One region of the Streptomyces sp. GbtcB7 genome, then DNA from elsewhere that is predicted to be linked to it. Evidence: riboswitches for the same ligand, from Rfam matches in the RefSeq annotation. Region 1 holds a riboswitch; each other region holds the start of a gene.
The links. A riboswitch is a leader RNA that binds a small molecule or an ion and turns the genes downstream of it on or off. The one in region 1 is predicted to bind cyclic di-AMP.
Positions count from the first base shown of each region.

Region 2: it holds a riboswitch for cyclic di-AMP, as region 1 does, so the genes downstream of both, KVT44_RS14185 (C40 family peptidase) here and KVT44_RS42405 (C40 family peptidase) in region 1, are expected to answer to the same signal.
Region 3: it holds a riboswitch for cyclic di-AMP, as region 1 does, so the genes downstream of both, KVT44_RS37700 (M23 family metallopeptidase) here and KVT44_RS42405 (C40 family peptidase) in region 1, are expected to answer to the same signal.

Region 1 covers NZ_JAGXJM010000036.1:19,166-24,440, reverse strand. Annotated here, with positions in the region: gene KVT44_RS42420 (C40 family peptidase) at 1-130, opposite strand, end outside; gene KVT44_RS42415 (hypothetical protein) at 542-895, shown strand; gene KVT44_RS42410 (tellurite resistance/C4-dicarboxylate transporter family protein) at 976-1,950, opposite strand; gene KVT44_RS42405 (C40 family peptidase) at 2,046-3,215, opposite strand; cyclic di-AMP (ydaO/yuaA leader) riboswitch at 3,223-3,395, opposite strand; gene pcrA (DNA helicase PcrA) at 3,711-5,275, shown strand, end outside.
Region 2 covers NZ_JAGXJM010000007.1:169,089-174,363, forward strand. Annotated here, with positions in the region: gene KVT44_RS14175 (ATP-dependent Clp protease proteolytic subunit) at 1-11, shown strand, start outside; gene KVT44_RS14180 (hypothetical protein) at 19-324, shown strand; cyclic di-AMP (ydaO/yuaA leader) riboswitch at 671-856, shown strand; gene KVT44_RS14185 (C40 family peptidase) at 860-1,333, shown strand; gene KVT44_RS14190 (DUF6328 family protein) at 1,422-1,943, shown strand; gene KVT44_RS14195 (ATP-binding protein) at 2,410-2,868, opposite strand; gene KVT44_RS14200 (helix-turn-helix transcriptional regulator) at 3,081-3,938, shown strand; gene KVT44_RS14205 (DUF397 domain-containing protein) at 3,951-4,175, shown strand; gene KVT44_RS14210 (8-amino-7-oxononanoate synthase) at 4,132-5,275, opposite strand, start outside.
Region 3 covers NZ_JAGXJM010000028.1:139,891-145,165, forward strand. Annotated here, with positions in the region: gene KVT44_RS37690 (tyrosine-protein phosphatase) at 1-231, opposite strand, end outside; gene KVT44_RS37695 (alpha-galactosidase) at 414-2,483, shown strand; cyclic di-AMP (ydaO/yuaA leader) riboswitch at 2,785-2,943, shown strand; gene KVT44_RS37700 (M23 family metallopeptidase) at 2,946-3,923, shown strand; gene KVT44_RS37705 (hypothetical protein) at 4,167-5,275, shown strand, end outside.

The sequences.
Region 1 (5,275 bases):
GCTGCGGGTCCGCGTGCCCCGTCCCGTCGAAGCCCGTCGCCGTGGCCGCGCCCGCGAGGGCGATGGTCGCGGCGGTGCGGGCCGTGTTTCCACCGAGCGAGCGCTGTCTGGGCTTTCGGTGCGCTGCCACGAGGGCCCACATCCTTCCCGGGGACTTGCCTACGACCGCCGGGTACGAGCGCGGTCAATGGGGACACGTCCGGCGGCGGCCCACACAGGGGGAGCGGGCCGCCGCCGGACCTTTCTCGGCGGTGGTGTCCGGCTGCCGCCCCTGGCCCGGGCGGCGGTGGGGAGCCGGTCACCTGGTGGAGGACGCTAAACCTGAGAGTGATGTCCCGGTAACGTCATGTACGGAAGTGGCGCCACTGGATCGCGGGGCGACCGTATGTGACCGTGATCCCGGCCCGGCGCGGTCGACTTCACGCGGTGTGATGACCGATGGGGCGGTTCCGGGACAATCGGTGGTTCCCAGGTGGTACGGGTCTACAGGGGGTGGGCCGGTGACAAGAGGGGTCAGGGCCGCCGATTAGGCTCCGGCTCCATGGACGTACTCATCCATCTCTTCGTCGGCCTGCACATCATCGGCATCGCCTCGCTCCTCGGCGGTTTCCTCACCCAGATGAAGGCGATGGGCCAGGGCACCGCCCGGTTCGTCCCCGCCATGCTGCACGGCGCGCTGACCATGCTGGTCACGGGCGTCGCCCTCGTCGGCCTCAACCAGGCCGACGACCACTCGGTCAACACCATCAAGATCGGCGTGAAGCTCGCCCTGCTGATCGTGATCCTCGGACTCGTCTATGTGAAGCGGGACGACGAGAAGGTGGACAAGGGCCTGTTCGGGCTCGTAGGGCTCCTCACGACCGCGAACATCTTCATCGCGGTGCTCTGGACCTGACGGCCCCCCGAAGGCCCCCACGGACGGCTACGGCGCTTCCGGACACCCGACGGTCACGGCGGCTTCCAGACGCCTGACCGCTACGGCTCCCGCGGACGCCTGACCGCTACGGCCGCCACCGCCAGCCACGCCGCGACCGAGATCCACAGCAGCACCTGCCCGAGCCCCCTGAGCCAACCGACGCCGATGGCGGCCGCGACCGACAGCGCCGCCACCGCCGTCATCCCCAGCGGGAACACGGTCGCCCAGCGCAGCACGTCGTAGCGCGGTCGGGGCCACAGGGCCTCCGCCACGGCCAGCACGCAGTACGAGCCGAGGACGAGCACGAGCAGCGCCTCGGTCACCCAGCGCAGCACGCCGTTGTCGTCGTTGTTCCACAGGTAGATGTTCGCCTGGTACGCGAGGATCAGCTTCGACCCCGCCAGCGCCGAGATGGCGAGCGCGCCGCCCGCGACCCACTGGTCCCCGGCGCCCGTGGCGACCTCGCGGTAGTCGAAGTAGAACAGCGCCGCCGCGTAGAGCACGAGCCCCAGCCAGAACAGCACCAGCGCGGTGTGCGCGAGCCAGTCCGTGTGCGTCGCGGCGGCGAGCGTCGCGCCCAGCACCGCGAGCCCCTGCGTGGCCACACAGCCGAGGAACACCGCTCCGGGCATGCGGGGCCGCCATTGCCGTACGACCAGGAGGAGCAGCCCCGGCCAGAGCGCCGCCGACAGGGCGAGCAGGGCCTCGGCCGACACCTCCCACCCCAGCGTGACCAGCCGCGTGCCGAGCACGGTGGTCGCCGCGACCGCGGTGAGCGCGCTCGGTGTACCGGCCTCCGTCAGCCATCGCTCCCGCTCCCGCAGCAGCCGTACGACGAAGGCCGCGGCGAGCCCGAGCCAGCCGACGGCCGCGAGGGCCAGCACGATCCGGGACAGGATCTCGTAGCCGGTCTGCTCCAGCCCGATCGAGATGATGCCGGTGGCCAGGATCGCGGCTCCGGCGCCCGGCGGACTCTGCGCCCACCAGGTGCGCAGGCCGGTCCACCGGGTGCCGGGCGGGGAGATGGCTGACATGGGCCCGATGCTAAGGACCTTCGAGCGGGTTGGCGGCGGGCCACGCGCGCGTGGAGCTCGATGAGCCCCACGCGCGCGCGGCGGGCGTCGAGGCGTTAGGCCGGACGCACCACGCTGTGGATGATCGACTCGCCGCCGTAGAAGATCGACTCCTCGCGGACGTACGCGCCCGGCTTGGGGGCGTGGATCATCATGCCGTTGCCGATGTAGAGGCCGACGTGGCTGATGTCGTCGTAGAAGAAGACGAGGTCACCGGGCTTGATGTCGGAGAGCGGCACCGTCGTGCCCGCGTTGACCTGGTCCCAGGTGGTACGCGGGAGATCGACGCCCGCGGCCTTCCAGGCGGCCTGGGTGAGGCCGGAGCAGTCGTAGGAGCCGGGCCCGGTCGCGCCCCAGACGTACGGCTTGCCGATCTGGGTGCGGGCGAAGGCGAGGGCCTTGTCGGCCTTGGCGGTGTACGAGGAGTCGGTGGCCGAACTCCCGGTGGTCCCGGTGGTGCCGGTGGTCGCGGAGGTCGTCTGCTGCTGGGCGGCCGCCTCCTGGGCCTTCTTCTCCGCCGCGGCCTGCTGCTGCGCCAGCTCAGCCGCCTTGCGGTCGGCCGCTTCCTGCTTCTTCTTCTCGATCGCCGCGAGCCGCGCCTTCTCCTCGGCGGTCAGCTTCGAGAGCAGGTCGCGCGCCTCGGCGAGCTTGCGCTGCACGTCGGCCTTGGACGTCTTCAGCGCGCTCTGCGTCGTGGTGAGCGTCTGCAGGCTCTGGGAGGCCTCCGCGCGCTTCTTGGTGGTGGCGGCCTGCTCGGTGATGTAGTCGTCGACGGCCACCTTCTGGCGGCTGGTCAGCCGGTCCATCAGCTGGGTCTGGTCGAAGTAGTCCTGCGGATTGTCGGCCAGCAGGAGGGTCGCGGTGTCGGGGGCGGAGGCACCGGTGCGGTACTGCGCCGCGGCGAACGAACCCAGCTCCTCGCGCGCGGTGTTGAGCTTCTCGGTGCGCTGGGCCACGTCGTCGAGGAGGGAGTCGACGCGCTTGCGCTGCTGCGCGGTCTTCTCCCTGGTCGCGTTGTACTTCTCGGTCGCCGCCTCGGCCTGGTGGTAGAGGTCGTCTACCTTCTTCTCGACCTCTTCGATGCTCGGCTTGGAGTCGGCCGAGGGCGCGGCGTTCGCCGTCTGGGAGAGCAGGGCCACGGAGGTGAGGGCCGCCGTGGCGAGGGCGGGGGTCCGTATACCCGCTATGCGCGTACCCGTAGGACTCCACTTGCGATGCGACGCCAAGAGAGGCGACTCCTTCCGTCTTCCGCCTACCGAGTTAGCTGTCGGGTTCGGGCGGGTGATTCCGGAAGGTTTGCCCTACGGTCCTTGTCCCAGCGGACAGTTGGACCGATTCACCCCAAGGTCGGTTGGGTCCCCGGCTCCGGCTGCCGTACGGCGCACCGGACTCGGCGGAGGCCGCACGGCCCGGCGATGTTCGCCGGTTGGGTCGAGCGGCCTGCCCGGCACGCTAGCCAACTCATAAGTGTTCTGTGAAGTTTGATGTGCGATATGCCCGATACATTTTTGTGACCTTGATCCTGAGGGCCATTGATCGGGACTGACTGTGGCTGACCGTAATGAAACGATCCTGAACGGTGACGGCGTCCGCGGCGGAAAGGGCGACGGAAAGAGATCATGCGCGGTCACGGAAAGCGATCATGCGCGGTCGCGGAAAAACCGGTCGGGTTTCCAGGGTGGCCGCGGGTTGTCAGTGGGGCCGCCTAGACTCGGAGAGCGATGAGCAGCCTCTTTGATGACAGCTTTCTGGCGGACCTCCAGCCTTCCGGGGCCCACGAGGAAGAGCCCCCGCCGCCGCCCGAGGACGGGGCGCCGGAGCCGCTTCCGGACGACCTGTTCGGCGGCCGCTTCGACGTGCCCGCGAGCCGGGACGCCTACTACCGCGACGGCGCGCACCGCCCCGCCGTGGACCCGGCGGCCCTGCTGGACGGGTTGAACGAGAACCAGCGCGCGGCCGTGGTGCACTCCGGCTCCCCGCTGCTCATCGTGGCCGGCGCGGGCTCCGGCAAGACCCGGGTGCTCACCCACCGCATCGCCCATCTGCTGGGCGAGCGCCATGTCCACCCCGGCCAGATCCTCGCGATCACCTTCACGAACAAGGCCGCGGGCGAGATGAAGGAGCGCGTCGAGCAGCTCGTCGGCCCGCGCGCGAACGCGATGTGGGTGATGACCTTCCACAGCGCGTGTGTGCGAATCCTGCGCCGCGAGAGCAAGAAGTTCGGCTTCACCTCCTCGTTCTCGATCTACGACGCCGCCGACAGCAAGCGGCTGATGGCGCTCGTCTGCCGTGATCTGGATCTCGATCCCAAGCGCTTCCCGCCCAAGTCCTTCAGCGCCAAGATCTCGAACCTGAAGAACGAGCTGATCGACGAGGAGGACTTCGCCGCCCAGGCCGCCGACGGCTTCGAGAAGACCCTCGCCCAGGCCTACGCGATGTACCAGTCGCGGCTGCGCGAGGCCAACGCGCTCGACTTCGACGACCTGATCATGACCACGGTCAACCTGCTGCGCGCCTTCCCGGACGTCGCCGAGCACTACCGGCGCCGCTTCCGCCACGTCCTGGTCGACGAGTACCAGGACACGAACCACGCGCAGTACGCCCTGGTCAGGGAGCTCGTCGGCCCGGTCGCCGGTGACCGGCCCGAGGACGTGCCGCCCGCCGAGGGCGAGCTCGAGCCCGCCGAGCTGTGCGTCGTGGGCGACGCCGACCAGTCGATCTACGCCTTCCGCGGGGCGACCATCCGCAACATCCTCCAGTTCGAGGAGGACTACCCGGACGCGACGACGATCCTGCTGGAGCAGAACTACCGCTCCACCCAGACGATCCTGACCGCCGCGAACGCGGTCATCGAGCGCAACGAGTCCCGCCGCCCCAAGAACCTGTGGACCAACGCGGGCGCCGGTTCGAACATCACCGGCTATGTCGCCGACACCGAGCACGACGAGGCCCAGTTCGTCGCCGACGAGATAGACCGTCTCACCGACGCGGGCGAGGCCAGGGCGGGCGACGTCGCCGTCTTCTACCGGACGAACGCCCAGTCCCGTGTCTTCGAAGAGGTCTTCATCCGCGTCGGCCTGCCCTACAAGGTCGTCGGCGGCGTCCGCTTCTACGAGCGCAAGGAGGTCCGGGACGTCCTCGCGTACCTCAGGGTCCTGGCCAACCCCGAGGACTCGGTCCCGCTGCGCCGCATTCTGAACGTTCCCAAGCGCGGCATCGGCGAGCGCGCCGAGGCCATGATCGACGCGCTCTCGCAGCGCGAGAAGATCAGCTTCCCGCAGGCGCT
Region 2 (5,275 bases), on a different contig from region 1:
ACGCGAGGTGATCCGCCGATGGTGCCCGAACTGCCCCCGCTGCCCGCGCTGACGCGAGCCGAGGCCGAACTGATCGACCGTTACCTCGACGTGGTCGACCTGCTGGGCCGTATCAACCCGGCCAGGCCCGGAGACACCTACCGCGGACTGCGTGCCGCCCAGGCGCTGGTCGCCAAGGCCACCGAGCTGCGGGACGCCCTCGCGCTGATGCACCAGCGCGGCGAGAGCGAGGTGCACGCGCCGACGCTGGCGCAGGCTCTGCGCGTCCTCGACGGTGAGCGGCGGGCTGCCCGCGTCACGCTGCCACCCGACGCCGACAATTGACACCTCCACACCCGGGTCGCGGTGCGCGCCGAGTCGGCGAGGCGTCCGGCCCGGGGTTCAAACGGACCAAATGGCGTACCCCCTGATGGAGTAGTCACAGACCCCTTCGGGGAACCGAAAAAGTTGCGCAACACGCTTGGCCCGGAGGCGGAATGAGACGCTCCGGTGCTGGTGGGCGCGTCGTCGGTGTCCCCAACATCGCCCGAACAGGGGGTCGTCCACCCGAACGGGTGAGTGGTGAGTAACCCCACAAATCGCCAGTTCCGCTCGGATTTTCCGACCGCTATGCGTGAAGATCCCTTCCGACGACAAGCCCCCGCCACAGCGGCGGGGCGGTCCGGGCGGACGCCGAGTCCTGCCGCTGCCCGGATGACCGGTCGACAGAAGTGCATCGGCAGGAGTGGAGGACCCAGCAAGACGGGTCGCCGGAGAGATCCGGGCGGTCCTTGGGGTGAAGCCGCGCAAGCGGCCGGGCTACTTCGCCAGCCCGAATCCGACAGGTCATCCTTCACAGGCGGCTGACGAAGGGTTGCGCATGACTGCGCTCAATCGTGTCCCGTCGCTGTGGACCCGGGCCGGTACGGCCTCGGCGCTCACCATCGCCGCCGTGGGCGGCAGCCTTGTGGTTCCTGGCGTCGCATCCGACGCCGAAGCGGCCACGTTGGCGACGAGGGCACTTCAGGTCGCGGCTTCCAAGAAGGGCTCCCCGTACCAGTACGGTGCCGCCGGGCCACGCCGCTTCGACTGCTCCGGGCTCACGCTCTACTCGTACAAGAAGGCGGGCAAGACGCTGCCTCGTACGGCCGCGGCGCAGTACAACAAGACGCACCACATCTCCGCATCCCACCGCAAGGCCGGAGACCTGGTGTTCTTCCACTCGGGCCGGAACGTGTACCACGTCGGCATCTACGCCGGGAAGGGAAAGATCTGGCACTCCCCGAAGACAGGGGAGGTCGTGAAGCTGCAGAAGATCTGGACGAAGAGCGTCTGGTACGGCCGGGTCAGCTGACCTGCCCGAGGGGGTGCCGCCGGCCGGCACCCCCTCGGGGTTCCACCCCCCGGGCGTGAAAAGCGGACGAACCGGTTACTCGTTCAGCATGGCTGAGCGACCTTCCCCCGAGGAACGGAACGAGACGCCCCTCGAGCGCGCCGATCGCAACTTCGGCGAACTGCTCCAGGAGCTGCGCGTCACGCAGACCGGTGTGCAGATCCTCTTCGCGTTCCTGCTGACGCTGGCGTTCACCCCGCGCTTCCCGTCCCTCGACACGGTGCAGCGCGCCACGTACGTCACCACCCTCCTGCTGGCCGTGGTGGCCGCCGCGCTCTTCACGGCGCCAGCCGCGCTGCACAGGTCGCTGTTCCGGCAGGGCGCGAAGCCGACCATCGTGCGGGTCTCCTCCGTCCTGGCCACGGTCGGGATGGGTGTGCTCATGCTGGCGCTGACGGGATCGGTGCTGCTCGTCGTGGATGTCGCGCTGGGACGCGCCGCCGGGATCGCCTCGGGCGCGGGCACCCTGCTCGTCTGTGTGGCGCTGTGGGGCCTCCTGCCGGGCCTGGTGCACCGTGCCGTCGTCGGCGGAGCGACGGCTCCGAAAGAAGCACCGGACCGAGAACCGTGAGCGCGCTCATCGCCTGACTGCCCGCGGGCACGAACCGCGGCAGCGGACCGAGGAAGGTGACCGGCGCCTTCGGGTCGAGCGCGTGGGTGACGGACCCCTGCCGCAGCGGGCGGGCGCCGGACGCCATCGGCTCGGTCTCGCTCCGGTCTCCTGGGCCCTGCCCAGCGACCGCAGCGTCCGTACGCCGAGTCCGGAGCACGCAGGCGCCGCCGAGCAGCGGCAGCGCCCACGCGGGCGGTCGGCCGCGGCTGCCGCCGGCCGAACGGCCGGACAGCGCGGTCGTAACGGAGATGGTGGCCGGGACGGCGGTGGCTCCGGTGGGGCCGCGGTTGCCGGGACCGGGAGATCCGCGCCGTACGATCTCCGTCGTCCATCGGACCGGGGACCGGTCGGCGCCGGCGGCCGAGGCCTTCCAGGCCCCGCCGCGAGGCGCCGGACAGGGCAGACACGACAACTGAGCCGCTCCTCAGGGCTCTTGTGGGCCGCCGGCCGTCACCGGCTGGGCCGGCACCGTCCAGGGCAGCTCGATGGCGACCGTCTTGCCGCCCTCGCGGGTGGGCCGGACGACGAGTCTGCCGCCGCATTCGGCGGTCAGCCAGCGGATGATCACCATGCCGCGCCCGTTGTCCTGCTGAACGGCGGCGGGCAGACGTTTGGGAAAGCGCGGATGGCTGTCGGTAACGCCGATCCGCAGGTGTTCGTCTCGGTCGAGGCGGACGTCCACCGTGAAGGTGGGCGACTGCCCGAAAGTGTGTTGGACGGCGTTGGTGGCTAGTTCTGACACGATCAGGCGTACGGTGTCCGCGACTTCGGCGTCGCACGGCAGGCCCCATTCGGCCAACACATCGGCGACGAAATTCCGGGCCGCGGAGACCGAGGCGGGATCGCTCGGCAGAGTGACGGATGCTTCCTGGTGATCTGCCATGGCGACGTCGTCCCTTTCCCACGGGACCGGAGTCCGACACGGAGCGGATGGTTCGAGTACGGTCCCGGACTGGTGCTTCGCGCCAGACTGCCATCACTGGGACGGTCACGGGTGCGATCCACCGAGATATGCATATATCTGTCGCTCGATGCGGTGAACTCTGCGACGGCGGAGCGTATTTGGGCGGCTCGGAAGGAGTAAGGAGTACGCCCATGCAGCACGGTCCCGCGGTGCGCCGCCGCAAGCTCGGTGCCGAACTGCGCGCGCTGCGCGCCGGTGTGGGTCTCACCAGTGGTGAGGCGGCCCGTCTCGTCGGCTGGCACCAGTCGAAGGTGAGCCGGATCGAGACCGGTATCAGTGGGGTGAAACCGGCCGACGTGGAGCGCCTGTTGGACGCCTACGCCGTCACGGAGCACGAGTTACGGGAGCTCCTGGTGGGCCTGGCGGGCTCCGAGGGCAACGGTCGCCATCACTGGTGGCACGCCTACCGCGGGGTCCTGCCGCCCACGTACCGCGACTTCATCAGTCTGGAGTCCCAGGCCAGCGGCATGCGCACGCTGGAGACCTCGGTGGTACCCGGACTGCTCCAGACGCCCGAGTACGCACGGGAGGTGACCCGGGTCGCCGTCGGCGGCCTGGAGGACGACAAGCTAGACGCGCTCGTCGAGGTGCGCCTCGCCCGGCAGGACGTCCTGCGTTCGAGTCCGCCGCTGGAACTGACCGCGGTCCTGGACGAGGCGGTGTTAAAACGCGAGGTCGGCGGCCCGGAAGTGATGGCTCGGCAACTGGTGCGTCTACGGGAGGCCGCCGCCCTGCCTCAAGTGCGGCTTCAGGTCCTGCCGTTCGCCGCGGGGGCCCATATCGGCGTCACCGGGCCTTTCGTTATCTTCTCATTTCCGAACACAACTGATCTGGATGTGGTTGTTCTCGACCACTTGACGAGTAGCCTCTATCTCGAACGGAAAGAAGACCTTCAGGCCTACACCGAGGCCTTCAACGCCCTTCAGTTCCACGCCCTTTCGCCCGAGGACTCGTTGGACTACATCGCCGGGATAGGTGACGGCGCGTAAGGAGGCACCCCCATGACTGCACTGCCTCGGTACGTACGTTCCAGTACTTCACTCCGCGACGTGCGATGGCTGCGCAGCAGCCGTAGTACGGGAATGAACAACTGCGTCGAGACGGCCCGCCCCGGCCCAGGACCCTGGGCCGGACTGGTCGCTGTGCGCGATTCCAAGAACAAGGCGGGCCCCGCCCTGCTCTTCACTCCCGCCAGTTGGGAGGGCTTTGTCGCCGGACTGAACTGATCACGCCGACGGCGTGCTCGATCTGCGCGTCGGTGAGGTCCGCGCGGGCGGTCAGCCGCAGCCGTGAGATGCCGTCCGGCACGGACGGGGGGCGGAAGCAGCCGACGGCGAGTCCCGCTTCACGGCAGTCGGCGGCCCATCGCACGGCCTGTTCGGGGGACGGCGCGCGCACGGAGACCACGGCGGCGTCCGGTCGTACGGCTTCCAGGCCCTCGGCGGTCAGCCGGGTGTGCAGCGCCGTCGCCACCTCACGGGCCCGGGCGGCGCGCTCCGGCTCACGGCGCAGCAGCCTGAGCGCCGCGAGAGCCGCGCCCGCCGCCGCGGGCGCGAGACCCGTGTCGAAGATGAAGGTGCGCGCCGCGTTGACCAGGTGGTCGATGACCGGGGCGGGGCCGAGGACGGCTCCGCCCTGGCTGCCGAACGACTTGGAGAGCGTGGCGGTCACGACCACGTCAGGGGCGCCCGCGAGCCCCGCGGCCTGCGGGGCGCCCCGCCCGCCGTCGCCCAGGACGCCCAGCCCGTGCGCGTCGTCGACGAGCAGCGCCGCGCCGTGCTCGCGGCAGGCGGTGGCGAGTGCGGCCAGCGGGGCCGCGTCGCCGTCCACCGAGAAGACCGTGTCGGACACGGCGACGGCGGGACCCTCGTGCGTGCCCAGCGCCTTGCGCACGGCGTCGGGGTCGGCGTGCGCCACGACCTGGGTCGCGCCCCGGGCGAGCCGGCAGCCGTCGATGAGGGAGGCGTGGTTGCCCGCGTCCGAGACGACCAGCGAGCCGTGCGGCGCGAGCGTGGTCACGGCGGCGAGATTGGCCGCGTAGCCGGAGGAGAAGACGAGCGCGGACTCGAAGCCGCAGAAGTCCGCGAGCTCGCGTTCGAGTTCGCCATGAAGTTCGGTCGTGCCGGAGACGAGCCGCGAGCCGGTCGCACCGGCGCCCCAGCGGCGCGCGGCCTGTGCGGCGGCCGCCGTGATCTCGGGGTGGTGGGCCAGCCCGAGGTAGTCGTTGCTCGCCAGATCGAGAAGGGGTGAGTCGGCGGCACGGGGGCGCAGGGTGCGGACGAGTCCGGCCTGCCGGCGCTGGTGCGCCTGCTCGTCGATCCACGCG
Region 3 (5,275 bases), on a different contig from region 1:
GTCCGGCCCCTCCAGCTTCTGGTCCGCGGCATTGCGGAAGTCGAAGATCGTGTGCAGCCCGAGAGAGGAGAGGAACGCGGCGTCCTCCTCCGTGGCGTGCGCGAGATGACCACTGCGGAACAGCCGTCCGTAGCGCACCCGCCGGCCGTCCACGGTGGGCAGGCCGCCCACGTCTCGGAAGTTGCGCACTCCGGCCAGCTCCGGCTCGGTCGACGGGACCTGCTGCGTCACGGGGGCTCCTCCCATTGGACCGCCGGCGCTGCTCGGCGACGCTCGCCGACGGGAATCGCGCTTTCGACGATACGACATGGGTTCCTCAGGCAATGAAGTTGTCCACAGCCGTTGCCTCCCGGGTGAGACGCCGTTGATGATGTTGGTGATTGAGTGCGGCTGTTCGAATCTGTGAGGGTTTGATGATCGAAATCGGCGAAGATGGTCGTACGTGGCTTCTTTCGGGTCCCACGAGCAGCTACGCACTACGGCTGACCGACCTCGACGAACTGCTCCATCTCCACTGGGGGCCACGGATCACCCTCGCCGACGCCGAGTCGCTGGCCGCCCTGCCCGGCCCGCCGTACCGGCCCTTCGAGTCCCGGCTCGACGGGCGCGAGGAGTACCCCGTCGAGGGCGGCCCCCGCTTCGTACGCCCGGCGCTGTCCGTGCGGACGCGGGAGCGGCGCGGCACCGAATGGCGTTTCGAGGCGTACGAGGCCGGCGGTGACGAACTGCGGCTGCGCTTCGCGGACGACGGGCTCGGCATCACCCTGCACTACCGGATGCGCGGCCACGTCGTCGAGCGCTGGGTGACCCTGGCCAACGAAGGACCTTCCCTGGAGTTGCTGCGCGCGGACTCCGCGACCTGGACGCTGCCCGAGCGCGACGGTTGGCGCCTCTCCCAGCTGCACGGGCGGTGGGCGGCCGAGTCCCGGCTCGCGCGCTCCCCCCTCACCTACGGTGAGAAGGTCATCGGCAGCCGCCGCGGGCACACCGGGCACCAGCACCTGCCGTGGGTCGCGCTGGACAGCGGGGCGAGTGAGGAGAGCGGCGAGGTCTACGGGTGCGCGCTCGGCTGGTCGGGCTCGTGGCGCATCTGCGTGGCCCAACTCCCCGACGCGCGCGTGCAGATCTCCGGGGGCGCGGGGTACGACGACTCCGGACTGTTGCGTCTGGAGCCGGGGGAGTCGTTCACCACCCCCGTCTTCGCGGGGCTGTGGAGCGACGGCGGCTTCGGCGCGGCGAGCCGGACATGGCACGCGTACCAGCGGGCGTTCGTGATCCCGGACGCGGACCAGGACCGGCCGGTGCTCTTCAACTCCTGGGAGGCCACCCACTTCGACATCTCCGAGGAACGGCAGCGGGAGCTGGCCCGGCGGGCCGCGGAGATGGGCGTCGAGCTGTTCGTCGTCGACGACGGCTGGTTCGGCGCACGGACGAGCGACCGCGCCGGGCTCGGCGACTGGACCCCCAACCCGGACCGCTTCCCGCAGGGGCTGAAGCCGCTCGCCGACGACGTGCACGCGCTCGGCATGCAGTTCGGGATCTGGGTCGAGCCGGAGATGGTCAATCCGGACAGCGAGCTGTACCGCGCGCACCCCGACTGGGTGCAGTTCCAGCCGGGGCGGACCAGGACGGAGTTCCGCAACCAGCTCGTACTCAACCTCGCCCGTCCGGATGTCCAGGAGTACCTGTGGGAGCAGCTCGACACTCTGCTCTCGAGCGCCCCGATCGACTATGTGAAGTGGGACTTCAACCGCTGCTTCACGGACGCCGGTTGGCCTGGTGAGCCGTACCCGCAGAAGCTGTGGGTCGAGCACGTGGAGGCCCTGTACGGGCTCCTGGACCGGCTGCGCGCCGAGCACCCCGGGGTCGCCTTCGAGTCCTGCTCGGGCGGCGGCGGCCGGATCGACCTCGGCGTCATGGCGCGTACGGACCAGGTGTGGACCTCCGACAACACCGACCCGCTCGACCGGCTCGCCATCCAACACGGCTTCAGCCAGATCCACCCGGCCCGGATCATGGCCGCCTGGGTCACGGACAGTCCGAACGCGCAGCTCAACGGTCGGATCAGCTCGCTGCGCTTCCGGTTCGTGAGCGCCATGGCCGGGGTACTCGGGGTCGGCGGTGACCTGGCCGACTGGAGCGAGGCGGAGCTCGTCGAGGCGCGGGAGTGGGTGGACCTCTACAAGGAGATCAGGCCGGTCGTGCAGCGCGGCGACCTCTACCGGCTGCGACCTCCGGAGGGCGCGCTGAGCGCCGTGCAGTACGTCCACGGCGACGAGACCGTCGTCCTCGCCCTGCTCCAGGCGCAGCGTCACGGCGAGCCGGTCGCCCCGCTCCGGTTGCGCGGGCTCGATCCGAGCGCGGCGTACGAATGCCGTGAAACGGGCGAAGTGCACCGAGGTGCGGTGCTGTTGCATCACGGGCTGCGGACGGGGCTGCGCGGGGACTTCGATGCGACAGTTATCCGACTGCGTCGCATGTGAGCGTTCTGTCCTTATTGATGCCTTAATTCCAACTGGCCCTGGAATGAGGGACCGTGGTGTGACGTGCGTGAGCAGCGTCATATTCGTGACGATGCGTTGCGGGCCCGCTTTCTCGATCCGCCCGAATTTCCGGGCGGATTGAGAGGCGGGGGAGATCATTGTCCACGGAGGGTGACCGGAATTCCGGCATGGATCAAGAAAGGCACGCGCACGGAAAAGCCACATGGTTGGCGATGCGCCCCCATCTCGCTTACGTTCGCCCTCAATCCGGACGGACGCCCAATCCTGCCGCCGCCCGGTATCCGCACACCCACCGGTAACCGGCAGGAGCGGGGGACCCACAGGTACCACGCCTGTTCCGGTCTCCGGAACGGCTAGGGGTATAGCCGCGCAGCAGCGTGGCCGGGCATCTCCAGCCCGCACCCGACAGCTCACCTCGCAGGCGCCGGAGAGGAATTCTTCATGCCCGCGAAGGGTAAGCACCGCCGACCCAAGTCCCAGCGTTTCTCCCGCTCGATCGCCGTGGCCGGAACCGGTGGGGCCGCGCTCGCGCTGCCGCTGATGGGGGCCGCCGGTGCCCATGCCGTGACGCCTACGGCCGCGGTTTCGTCCACTCCGGAAAAGACCGCGACTATTTCCGGCGCGACGGTTTCTCAAAAGTCCGCGACGGTTTCGGAAAAGACCGCGACGACCTCCACGGCCTCGACGAAGACCTATTCGGTGAAGGTCGGCGACTGGCTCGCCAAGATCGCCGAGCGGCAGCACCTCAGCGGCGGCTGGCAGAAGCTCTACTCCGACAATCGCCAGGCCATCGGCAGCGACCCCTCGCTGATCCACCCCGGCCTGAAGCTCACGATCGGCGAGAGGGCCGCGTCGACCGACGACGCCAAGCCGTCGACCAAGCCGTCCACGCAGTCGTCCGCCAAGACGTCCACGCGGTCGTCGGCGCAGTCGGCCACCGAGTCGTCCGGCGCGGCGGACGCGCCCAAGACCCAGGCCGCCGCGCCCCGGGCCACCGCCGCCACCAACACCGGTTACACCCTGCCGGTAGAGGGCGCCACCATCGGCACCGGCTACAAGGTCGCCGGCAGTATGTGGTCCAGCGGCTACCACACCGGCGTGGACTTCGTGGTCCCGACCGGCACCACCGTCAAGGCCGTAGCCGCCGGCACCGTCGTATCGGCCGGCTGGGGCGGCGCGTACGGCAACCAGGTCGTCATCCAGCACGCCGACGGCCGGTACTCGCAGTACGCCCACCTGTCCGCCCTGTCCGTCTCGGCGGGCCAGACCGTGACCGAGGGCCAGCAGATCGGCCTCTCCGGCGCGACCGGCAACGTCACCGGTCCGCACCTGCACTTCGAGATCCGCACCACCCCGAACTACGGCTCGGACGTGGACCCGGTCGCGTACCTGCGCTCGCACGGTGTCGCCGTCGGCTGACGCCCGCCGCGCCTCTCACGTCTTCGAGGGCCGGACCCCGCGATCGCGGGGTCCGGCCCTCGGTTTTTTCTCCACGCGTCCCGGCGTGGTCCTTTCATGATCGGCACATTGCGGTCTTGTGGCACCGGCGCACGAGGTCTCGACACGGTGCGAGAGTGACTCCACAGTGATCTCCGTAAGCGCTTTCCATGCCTTCGGCGGCGGCATCGCGGCCGTCGTCGCCACCGCAAGGAGCACGCCATCGTGAGACCTCGAAGACTCGGCGTCGTCACCGCCGCCGCGCTGCTGGCCGGTCCGGTCGCCGCGCCCTCGCACGCCGCCGAACAGCATCCGCCGCCGCGCCGGATCGTGGAGAACCTGGACCGCGGCCTGGTCGCCGTCTCCTCGGGCAAGGGCACCCTCCTGAGCTGGCGGTTACTCGGCACGGAGTACGCGAGGTACGGGGACGCGATCGCGTTCAACGTGTACAAGGGCGGACGGCGGCTCAACCAGGCGCCGGTCACCCGGTCGACCACGTATCAGGACGACAGCCGGGGCACCGGCACCTACACCGTGCGTGCCCTCGTCAACGGCCATGAGCGGAAGCCGAGTTCGGCGGCGCTCGACCTCGCGCGGGGCTACGCCGAGATTCCGCTGGCCGCCGCCGACGGATACACCGTGCAACACGCCTGGCCCGGCGACCTCGACGGCGACGGACGCTATGAACTCGTCGTCAGCCGGCTCGCGCAGACCCGCGACAAGCCCGACCTCCTGGAGGGGTACACGCTCACCGGCGCGCGGCTGTGGCGCGTCGACCTCGGCCCGGGCTCGTACACCCAGGTCGGCGGGAACGGCGCCAACGACCCCGCGCCCGCCGCGATCAGCGGCTCGACGGCGATCGGCGGCTACCGCAACGACGACAACGTCACCGTGTACGACCTCGACGGCGACGGCAAGGCCGAGGTGCTGGTGCACACGGCCGACGGGACCGGCTTCGCGGACGGCGCGAAGGTGACCGCCAACTCGCCCGCCGACCAGTTCATTTCGGTGATCGACGGGGAGACGGGCACCGAGCGCACCCGGCAGCCCGTGCCCGACGACCTTGTCGCCGACGGTCCCTCCGGCGGGCACTTCGGCATCGCGTACCTCGACGGCGTACACCCCAGCCTCGTCACGAAGTTGGTCACCCGGGTCGGAGCCAAACGCGGAGCGTTTCGGATCCTCTTCCAGACCTGGGACTTCAACGGCACGGATCTGAACCGGCGTTGGAAGTACGTCGTCCCGGCCGGCAGTGGCGCCACCAGCTTCCACCAGATCCGGACCGTCGACGTCGACCAGGACGGCAAGGACGAGATCGCCGACGGCAACTACGT